4 regions of the Citrobacter tructae genome follow, and region 2 is predicted to be linked to each of the others. Evidence: predicted binding sites of a transcription regulator. Region 2 holds the regulator's gene; each other region holds the start of a gene.
The links. The regulator PurR, encoded in region 2, represses purine synthesis genes. The targets are predictions, from matches to a motif close to CANGCAAACGTTTGCNTG.
Positions count from the first base shown of each region.

Region 1: a site for PurR is predicted at 1,318-1,335, ahead of pyrC (dihydroorotase). Genes of this name have one in related genera too.
Region 3: a site for PurR is predicted at 1,036-1,053, ahead of purE (5-(carboxyamino)imidazole ribonucleotide mutase). Genes of this name have one in related genera too.
Region 4: a site for PurR is predicted at 1,351-1,368, ahead of E4Z61_RS11520 (nucleoside-specific channel-forming protein Tsx). Genes of this name have one in related genera too.

Region 1 covers NZ_CP038469.1:1,574,495-1,576,698, reverse strand. The annotation lists gene dinI (DNA damage-inducible protein I) at 1-147, opposite strand, end outside; gene pyrC (dihydroorotase) at 223-1,269, opposite strand; gene E4Z61_RS08420 (lipoprotein) at 1,375-1,935, opposite strand; gene mdtH (multidrug efflux MFS transporter MdtH) at 2,051-2,204, opposite strand, start outside.
Region 2 covers NZ_CP038469.1:806,176-808,379, reverse strand. The annotation lists gene cydH (cytochrome bd-I accessory subunit CydH) at 1-56, opposite strand, end outside; gene purR (HTH-type transcriptional repressor PurR) at 354-1,379, shown strand; gene punR (DNA-binding transcriptional activator PunR) at 1,397-2,204, opposite strand, start outside.
Region 3 covers NZ_CP038469.1:2,103,437-2,105,640, reverse strand. The annotation lists gene purK (5-(carboxyamino)imidazole ribonucleotide synthase) at 1-459, opposite strand, end outside; gene purE (5-(carboxyamino)imidazole ribonucleotide mutase) at 456-965, opposite strand; gene lpxH (UDP-2,3-diacylglucosamine diphosphatase) at 1,083-1,805, opposite strand; gene ppiB (peptidylprolyl isomerase B) at 1,808-2,204, opposite strand, start outside.
Region 4 covers NZ_CP038469.1:2,219,269-2,221,472, reverse strand. The annotation lists gene E4Z61_RS11525 (helix-turn-helix transcriptional regulator) at 1-304, shown strand, start outside; gene E4Z61_RS11520 (nucleoside-specific channel-forming protein Tsx) at 350-1,213, opposite strand; gene E4Z61_RS11515 (SadB/YajI family lipoprotein) at 1,512-2,051, opposite strand; gene nrdR (transcriptional regulator NrdR) at 2,204-2,204, shown strand, end outside.

The sequences.
Region 1 (2,204 bases), 770 kb from region 2:
ATTGTTTGTACCGGCATAACGGACGGTAACGTTACCTTCGTTATCCGGAAAATGATGGTGAATACGACGGGAGAGTTCGCCTGCCAGCGCGTCAATGGCGCCAGCAGGCAAAGGTGAAGTTTTGGCAATAGTGACTTCAATACGCATAATAGCCCCCTGTTGAATATACTGGTTATTTATACAGTTAACTTAACCCGTTGACAACAGTTGGCTACACTTTTTTTAGCGCTTCACTGACCAGCGTACCGTTTCACCACCGAGGAAAGGTACCAGTGTGTCATCTTCCAGCTCGATGCTTTCCGGTATCTGCTCTTCTTCTTTGACCAGTTCAATAAAGGTGTCGTTAACCGGCAGCCCGTAGAATCTGGGGCCATTGAGCGAGCAGAAGGCTTCAAAATGGGCCAGCGCGTTCATTTCTTCGAAGACGGTTGCATAGCTGCCGAGCGCGGTAGGGGCATTAAAACAACCCGCGCAGCCGCAGCTGGATTCTTTACGATGGCGCGCATGCGGCGCCGAGTCAGTTCCGAGGAATGCGCGGCTGAAACCACTGGCGATCAGTTCGCGCAGCGCCTGTTGGTGGACGTTACGTTTGAGGATGGGCAGGCAATACAGATGAGGACGTATCCCACCGACCAGCATATGGTTGCGGTTAAACATCAAATGCTGTGGGGTAATCGTCGCTGCCAGCAGGTCATTACCGTCACGCACGTATTCGGCGGCGTCTTTGGTGGTGATATGTTCAAACACCACTTTCAACGCGGTCAGACGCTGACGCAATGGTTCCATAACCGTTTCAATAAAGCGTGCTTCGCGATCGAATATATCGATATCCGCGTGCGTGACTTCACCGTGCACCAGTAAGGGCATGCCGAGTTTTTCCATCCGCTCCAGCACCGGCATGATGGCATCTATAGACGTCACGCCATGGGTAGAATTGGTGGTGGCATTGGCCGGGTATAGTTTAGCGGCGGTGAATACACCTTGGTTGAATCCACGTTCCAGCTCGTTGGGATCCAGCGTGTCTGTCAGATAGCAGGTCATTAACGGGGTGAAATCGTGTCCGGCAGGTACGGCGTCCAGAATACGTTGACGGTAAGCGATGGCCGCGTCAACGGTGGTGACGGGCGGTGCCAGGTTTGGCATGACAATCGCACGACCATAAATTTCACTGGTATAGGGCACGACTGTTTTTAACATGTCGCCATCGCGAAAGTGAAGGTGCCAGTCGTCTGGACGGCGGATCTTTAATACCTGGGATGGTGCAGTCATCAATATGCTCCGGCTGAGGATAGTCTTTTTTGCCGGAAACAAAGGATAAGCGGAAACGTTTTCGTTTGCACGAAAAAAAAGGGCGCTGATGCGCCCTCTGGTGTGTTAATCGGTGAACGGGATGATGATTTCCCCTGGTTTCACCTCAATACCTTTCGCCAGTTTTTTCGCCAGCGCCTCGCCTTCACTGCTGTCTTCACGCAGGACGTACGCCGGCTGCTGGTTGAAATAATTCTGCAGCGACTGGTTTAAGTACGGCATCAGGGTTTGCAATATCGACTGCATTTTTTCTGGCGTAACGGTAGCATCAACCACTTCCATTTCTTGCAGATAAATCGCGCCTTTTTCTTTATTGAAGACCGGTAACGCTTTTAACTTCAGCTTCATCGTCGCTTTCTGGCTGCCAAACAGGGAGTTCATATCCAGATTGGCATCCCCTGTCAGCGTCACTTTATTCGGTTCTTCGCGACCGATCTGGCTGGTGAGGTTGCTTAAAACGATGTGGGCTTCAGCCACGCCGGGCAAACCAATATCTTTAGAAAAATTATTATGCTTCGCCAGCGCCTGATTAATTTCTTGCTCGCTTACCGTGTATTGTGTGAGTTGATTACAACCAACCAACAGGCCGCTGACAATCAGAGCAGCAGCAAAAAAAAACTTTTTCATGGGGTTCCTCAACATGATGCTTATGGTGTAATCGTGACACAAAGCAGCATCCAGTACCAGCGCCCCGGACACCAGCAGAAAAAGCTGAAAAGGTGTCCGGGAGCGGGGTTACGCGTCAGGCATCAGGTTCCAGCATGCCGCGTGACGGGCGTTTATGGCTGAACTGCCAGCCCAGCGCCAGGAAGGTAATAAGGCCGATAACGCCCAACATCATCCACGGTAATTCGGGCTGCGACATTGCCTTACCCATATCAAACAGCCAGCCGCCG
Region 2 (2,204 bases):
ATCAAACCCAGAACAATAATGGTAGTGACTAACGAAAATTTCAGATCGGTGCTCATCAAGTTTTCTCCTTTTTATTCCCACACAAAAAGTGATATTGCGCATTTTTACACACTTGAAAGCAAAAATCTCTCACGATTTATATTGATAACTGCTTTTAACTCTTCCCCTTTTCGTTAAGATCAGACAAAATTCCACGCTTACTTAATTAGCGTACCGGCCATTGACCCCTTCCTGACGTTCCGTGTCGTTTTCCTTGGCGTACCGCAACCCTGATGTTGCGCGAAGGGTGTGTAAGGCAAACGTTTACCTGGAGTATTCTCAGGAGCTTAGGATATGGTCTGGAGTGAGATGTAATGGCAACAATTAAAGATGTGGCGAAGCGAGCAAACGTTTCCACTACAACCGTATCACACGTAATTAACAAAACACGCTTTGTCGCGGAAGAGACGCGCAATGCCGTTTGGGCAGCGATTAAAGAGTTACATTACTCCCCAAGCGCAGTAGCGCGCAGCCTGAAGGTGAATCACACCAAATCAATCGGCTTGCTGGCGACCAGCAGCGAAGCTGCCTATTTTGCGGAAATTATCGAAGCTGTTGAGAAGAACTGTTTCCAGAAAGGCTACACCCTGATTCTGGGAAACGCGTGGAACAGCCTCGAAAAACAACAGGCCTATCTCTCCATGATGGCGCAAAAGCGCGTGGATGGCCTGCTGGTGATGTGTTCAGAATATCCTGAGTCGCTACTTTCCATGCTCGAAGAGTATCGCCATATTCCGATGGTGGTAATGGACTGGGGCGAAGCCAAAGCCGACTTTACCGATACGGTCATTGATAACGCCTTTGAAGGCGGCTATATGGCAGGTCGTTATCTGGTTGAGCGCGGTCATCGCGAGATTGGCGTGATCCCAGGTCCTATGGAGCGCAACACCGGAGCCGGTCGTCTGGCTGGTTTTATGAAAGCGATGGAAGAAGCGCTGATTAAAGTCCCTGAGAACTGGATTGTTCAGGGTGATTTTGAGCCTGAATCCGGGTATCGCGCCATGCAGCAGATCCTCTCCCAGTCACATCGCCCGACCGCCGTTTTCTGTGGTGGCGATATCATGGCGATGGGCGCGCTCTGCGCCGCGGACGAGATGGGCTTACGCGTCCCGCAGGATGTGTCGCTGATTGGTTATGACAACGTGCGTAATGCCCGGTTCTTCACTCCGGCATTAACCACTATTCACCAGCCGAAGGATTCCCTCGGTGAAACAGCCTTTAACATGCTGTTAGACCGTATCGTGAATAAGCGCGAAGTGTCGCAGTCAATTGAGGTGCATCCGCGCCTGGTAGAACGTCGCTCCGTTGCAGACGGCCCGTTCCGCGATTACCGTCGTTAATCTGTTGCGCGGGGGCCTTATTCTGGCTCCCGCAACCACTCTTTATTCAGCGTTTCGCTGTCCCCTAAATAGTCCAGCAGCCAGCCCAGCGCAGGCGAGGTATCATTCTGCTGCCAGGTCAGGCAACAAGCGGCATCAGGAAAGGGATTCTCAAGCTGTAGCGCGACCCATTTACCGCTGTCGATCCACGGTTTAGAAAAATGCGTCGGCACCATCCCCACACATAGCCCCGCCGATAAACAGGTAGCGGATGACTCCCAGTCGGGCACTACCACCCGCTTTTGGTTATCCAGCAGCCAGGTGATGCGCTTTGGCAGCGTGCGCGAAGTATCTTCACGCACCAGCGACGGCCAGTTGCGCAACGTGTCGTCGCTGAGCGGCCCGGGCATCGACGCCAACGGATGATGGCTCGCTACCACGCAATTCCAGCTCAACATCCCCATATCGCGAAACGTGTAACGTCCCCCCACCGGAATGGCCTGCGTCGCGCCAATAGCCAGTTCCACGCGCCCATCTGACAGTGCATCCCAGACGCCGTTAAACACCTCCTGAAAAACGAGTAATTCCACATCATCAAAATGACGGTAGAAATCCACAATCATCTGCCGGGTCCGTTCCGGCCGGACGATATTATCGACCGCAATCGCCAACTGCCCGCGCCAGCCGTTAGCAATTTGCTGACATTGCTGACGGGTGATCTGCATTTTTTTGATAACAGACCGCCCTTCTTTTAAAAACCACGCCCCGGCGGGCGTTAATTCCACATCCCGATGGCGGCGTTCAAAAAGTGGCACAGCCAGCCACTCCTCCAGCTGTCGCACGGTA
Region 3 (2,204 bases), 1.3 Mb from region 2:
CTCGACGATGCACTCACCGTAGCAGTCATCCGGCAGTTGTTCGGTTTCATGGGCGCGCAAACGCCACTGCCCGCGACCATCGTAGCCACCGACGCGGCGTTTGACGATCGCCAACTCGCCGAGTTTATCGAACACCGCAGACCATTCGTTTTTGTCTGCCAGCAGTTGCCATGGTGCGGTCGCCAGACCGAGCTTGTCAAAAAGCTGCTTTTGCGTCAGGCGGTCGGCAATAATCGGGAAGATATCACGGTTCACAAACGCCGGATGACGCGCCAGTTCGCGGGTTAGCGCAGTTTCCGGCCAGCGTTCAATCTCGGCGGTAATCACGCTTTGCTGAAAGGGAACGGCAGCGGGTTCGGCATCCAGTCCGACGGGCCAGACCGCAATCCCCAGCGGCTCACCGGCCTGACGCAGCATGCGCCCTAGTTGACCGTTGCCAAGTACGCAAACCTGCTTCATGCCGCACCTCGCGGGTCCGGGTTCTCCAGCACCTCATCGGTCTGCGCTTTACGCCAGTCGTGTAAACGCTGATGAAGTTCTTTATCGTGTGTCGCCAGAATTTGTGCCGCCAGCAGGGCTGCATTCGCCGCGCCCGCTTTACCAATCGCCAGCGTTCCGACTGGAATACCGCGTGGCATTTGCACGATGGAGTAAAGGCTGTCTACACCGCTTAGCGCTGCGCTTTGCACCGGAACGCCTAACACTGGCACCAGCGTTTTCGCCGCAATCATGCCTGGCAGATGTGCTGCACCGCCTGCGCCTGCAATGATCACCTGATAGCCATTTTCTTCAGCACTTTCGGCGAAGCTGAACAGCCTGTCGGGGGTGCGGTGGGCAGAGACCACTTCAACATGGTGCGGGACATTCAGGATTTCGAAGATTTCGGCGGCGAACTGCATGGTAGCCCAGTCGCTTTTGGACCCCATCACGATGGCGACACGCGCCGGATTATTGCGGGAAGACATGCGTCTGAAAACTCCTGTGGTGCACTACACTCGACTTTTGAGGCCACAGAGAATAGCATATTTCGCTCTCAAGGAAAACGATTGCGTATCCTGTACTACAGACGTTTCGGGAAGGAATTAAAACGGAAAAGCGATCAGCTTAACGTCGTCAGCAGTGACCTTAACCATCGAACCTTCGGTGTGCCATGCGCCTAGCACCACGCGGAAAGCGGGTTGGTGACTGGCCGTCAGTTCATGCACTGCCGGGCGGTGGGTATGGCCGTGGATCAACCATTGCACCTGATTCTTTTCCATCGCACTGACTACCGCGTTTTGGTTAACGTCCATGATTTCCAGCGATTTGCTGCTGTTGGCGGCTTTGCTGTTGGCGCGCATCTTAGCGGCAATGCGTTGGCGAATACACAAAGGTAGGGCAAGAAACAGCGTTTGTAACCAAGGTTGATGCACTTTGGCGCGAAACGCCTGATAGCCAGCGTCGTCGGTGCACAAGGTGTCACCATGCATGATTAGTACCTTGCGGCCATACAGGTCGAGTACTTTTTCCTCGGGAAGCAAGGTCATGCCGCTTTCACGGGCAAAACGCTTACCGAGCAGGAAATCACGATTACCGTGAATGAAATAGCAGGGGACACCGGCGTCAGCCAGCGTTTTTATCGCGGTGGCTATTTCATGGTGCAGCGGATTGGGGTCGTCATCGCCTATCCAGGCTTCGAACAGATCGCCAAGAATGTACAGCGCATCGGCTGTTTGTGCTTCACCGGCTAAAAAACGCAGAAAACCGGCGGTGATCGCCGGTTCTTCCGTGCAGAGGTGAAGATCTGCAATAAACAGTGTCGCCACGATTACTCGCTGACGGTCACGTTTTCGATAATAACGTCTTCTTTCGGTACGTCCTGGTGCATGCCGCTGCGGCCAGTGGAAACGTTTTTGATTTTATCAACCACGTCCATACCTTCAACCACTTCAGCAAACACACAGTAGCCCCAGCCTTGCATGCTTTCGCCGGAGAAGTTCAGGAAGTCGTTGTCGGCAACGTTGATGAAGAACTGAGCGGTTGCAGAGTGCGGAGCCTGAGTACGGGCCATCGCCAGCGTACCACGGGTATTTTTCAGACCGTTGTTAGCTTCGTTTTTGATAGCTTCTTTGGTTTCTTTTTGCTTCATGCCTGGCTCAAAACCGCCGCCCTGGATCATGAAACCATTGATAACACGGTGGAAAATGGTGTTGTTATAGAAACCT
Region 4 (2,204 bases), 1.4 Mb from region 2:
CCAGCCACATTCACGCAGCGCGTTTGATCTCATTCACCGGGCGGTTTCGGCGCAGCAGACGCTGGCGTTGCATTATCGCGATGAATCCGGGAATCTCTCCAGCCGCGACGTTCAGCCGCTGGGGTTATTTTTCTGGGGTGAGCACTGGCTGCTGGTTGCGTGGTGTGAGAGGCGCGAAGACTATCGCTGTTTTCGTGTGGATCGTTGTCTGCAAATCACCCCACTCGACAGGCAATTTCGCGAACGCGCCGATCGCTCGCTAAGTGACTTTTTACGTAAAGTCCGCTGTGAAGACCAACCATAAAAAAGCCAGCGGTTAAGCTGGCTTGTCTGCGATAAATCGCCTGGATTAGAAGTTGTAACCTACGACCAGGTAACCACCCCAACCGGTAGATTTTGCGCTGAAGTCGCCTTCGCCCCAGTTCAGAGTATCTCCACCTTTCCATTGGCCGCCGTTATGGAAGTAACGCGCGACTACGGAGTAGTGCCAGTGATCGTAGTTCAGCGCGAGAACGTGACTGGAAGCGATAGAGTTGCTGGTGCGGTTCGGATCATCACCCAAATCTGAGCCCCAATCGAAGTTGGTGAAGCCGATGTAGGTCAGCTGGCCGCCCCAAACCTGGGTGATCGGCACAAAGTATTTCACTTTGAAACGGTAGCCATCCCACTCGTTTTCGTTGGATGCGCCATAGTTCTGCCATTGGTATTTAGCATACACGTTCAGGGACAGACCCATCGGCAGACCGGTATCGATATCGGTACCCAGACCCATATACCAGGTGCTCTGGCGGCTGGCTTTGTTATCACCCATATCGTAGATGTAGTTGTTGGCGAAATACCATTCTTTGAACGGACCAAAGCTCAGGTCAGCGCCGGTCAGTTTGTCGATGGAGAAACGCGGTTCGATTTCCATAAACAACGGGGAACCATCAGACCAGATACCTTTATCGTTGCCGTTACCCCAGTCGAAGGTTTTCGGAATATCGATGTAGCCATAGAAGTCAAACCAGTCTTTTTTGGCAAACGCTTCGTATTCCAGATACACGTCGTTGTTCAGTTTCGGGGAGAAACGGGTGTGGTAGCTACCCACCACGTTGACGCTCTGGTGCCACCAGTCGGACAGATATTGCGGTTTGTCATTTTCTGCTGCGTTGGCAGTAAAAGACGAGGAGAGCGCCAGCACTGCACCGGCTGCAAGTAATGTTTTTTTCATATGTATGCCACTGTTTGAAATCCCTTTCGGGAGTGAAAAAGGCGCAAATTGCGTTTCTAAATATTTCGTATTTCTTCGGAGCCTATTATAAAAATCATTGTTCACAAAAATATGTCTTGTTTCACAGTTCTATCATTTACGTAATCGATTGCGTTCACGTTTGCGTACTTTAGGCGGCGAATTGTACTGACTCCGGTGAATGTTGCCAAGTTTTACTAAAAATCTCGGTGATGTCAGCGGAGTAACAAAATGACGGGAGGTGGTGTTGCGGAACGCACAAAACGTTCCGCAAAAAAGTTTATTGGGTCACAGGCTGGATGTCATGGATGCGCACAAAACCGAGTTGGTCAGGCGAAAAACCATTAAGTTGCAGCGGAATGTCTATGTCGCTGGGGGCAAGAAGACTTGCCGGGGCGGTGATCAATTCATTCTTAACCCCCACTTCCTGATAGTTGTCTGTGGTGCCCTGAATTTGTCCATACTCTATGGTGGCGCTAAACGCCGGTAGCGGCGTGTCGGATTCCCCCTGAATACGCAGCGTCAGGCGCGTGCCGTCTGCATTTGGTGCAATATTCACCAGCGACATGCGTAGCGTACCAATCTGGCTGTTCAGCCGGGCCGGGGTTTTTGAGCCGGGTAATAAATAGACGCCACGGGTGGATTTCGCATTCAACATATTTTGTTGCGTTATTTTTACCGTTTCCTGATTGAGCTGCGTCATCTCTTTGCTCAGCGTGTTAACGCTTTGATGCATTTGACGTACTTCGGCTTGCTGTGCGCAGGCGCTAAGGCTAAAGAGGCTTCCCACCAGGAGAATTCTTAGGTAACGTCTTGTCATTGTGATTACTTCCTTCATTGTCGCGATAGCATAATGGTAGTGTGCACAGAGCACGAAGGCATCGATCCTTTGTCTCAAAAGCGCTCCGCCTTTGTTGTCACGCCAGTTCAGGGTAAAATAGATTTCAATTAACCACCTGATCAGGACGCCGTA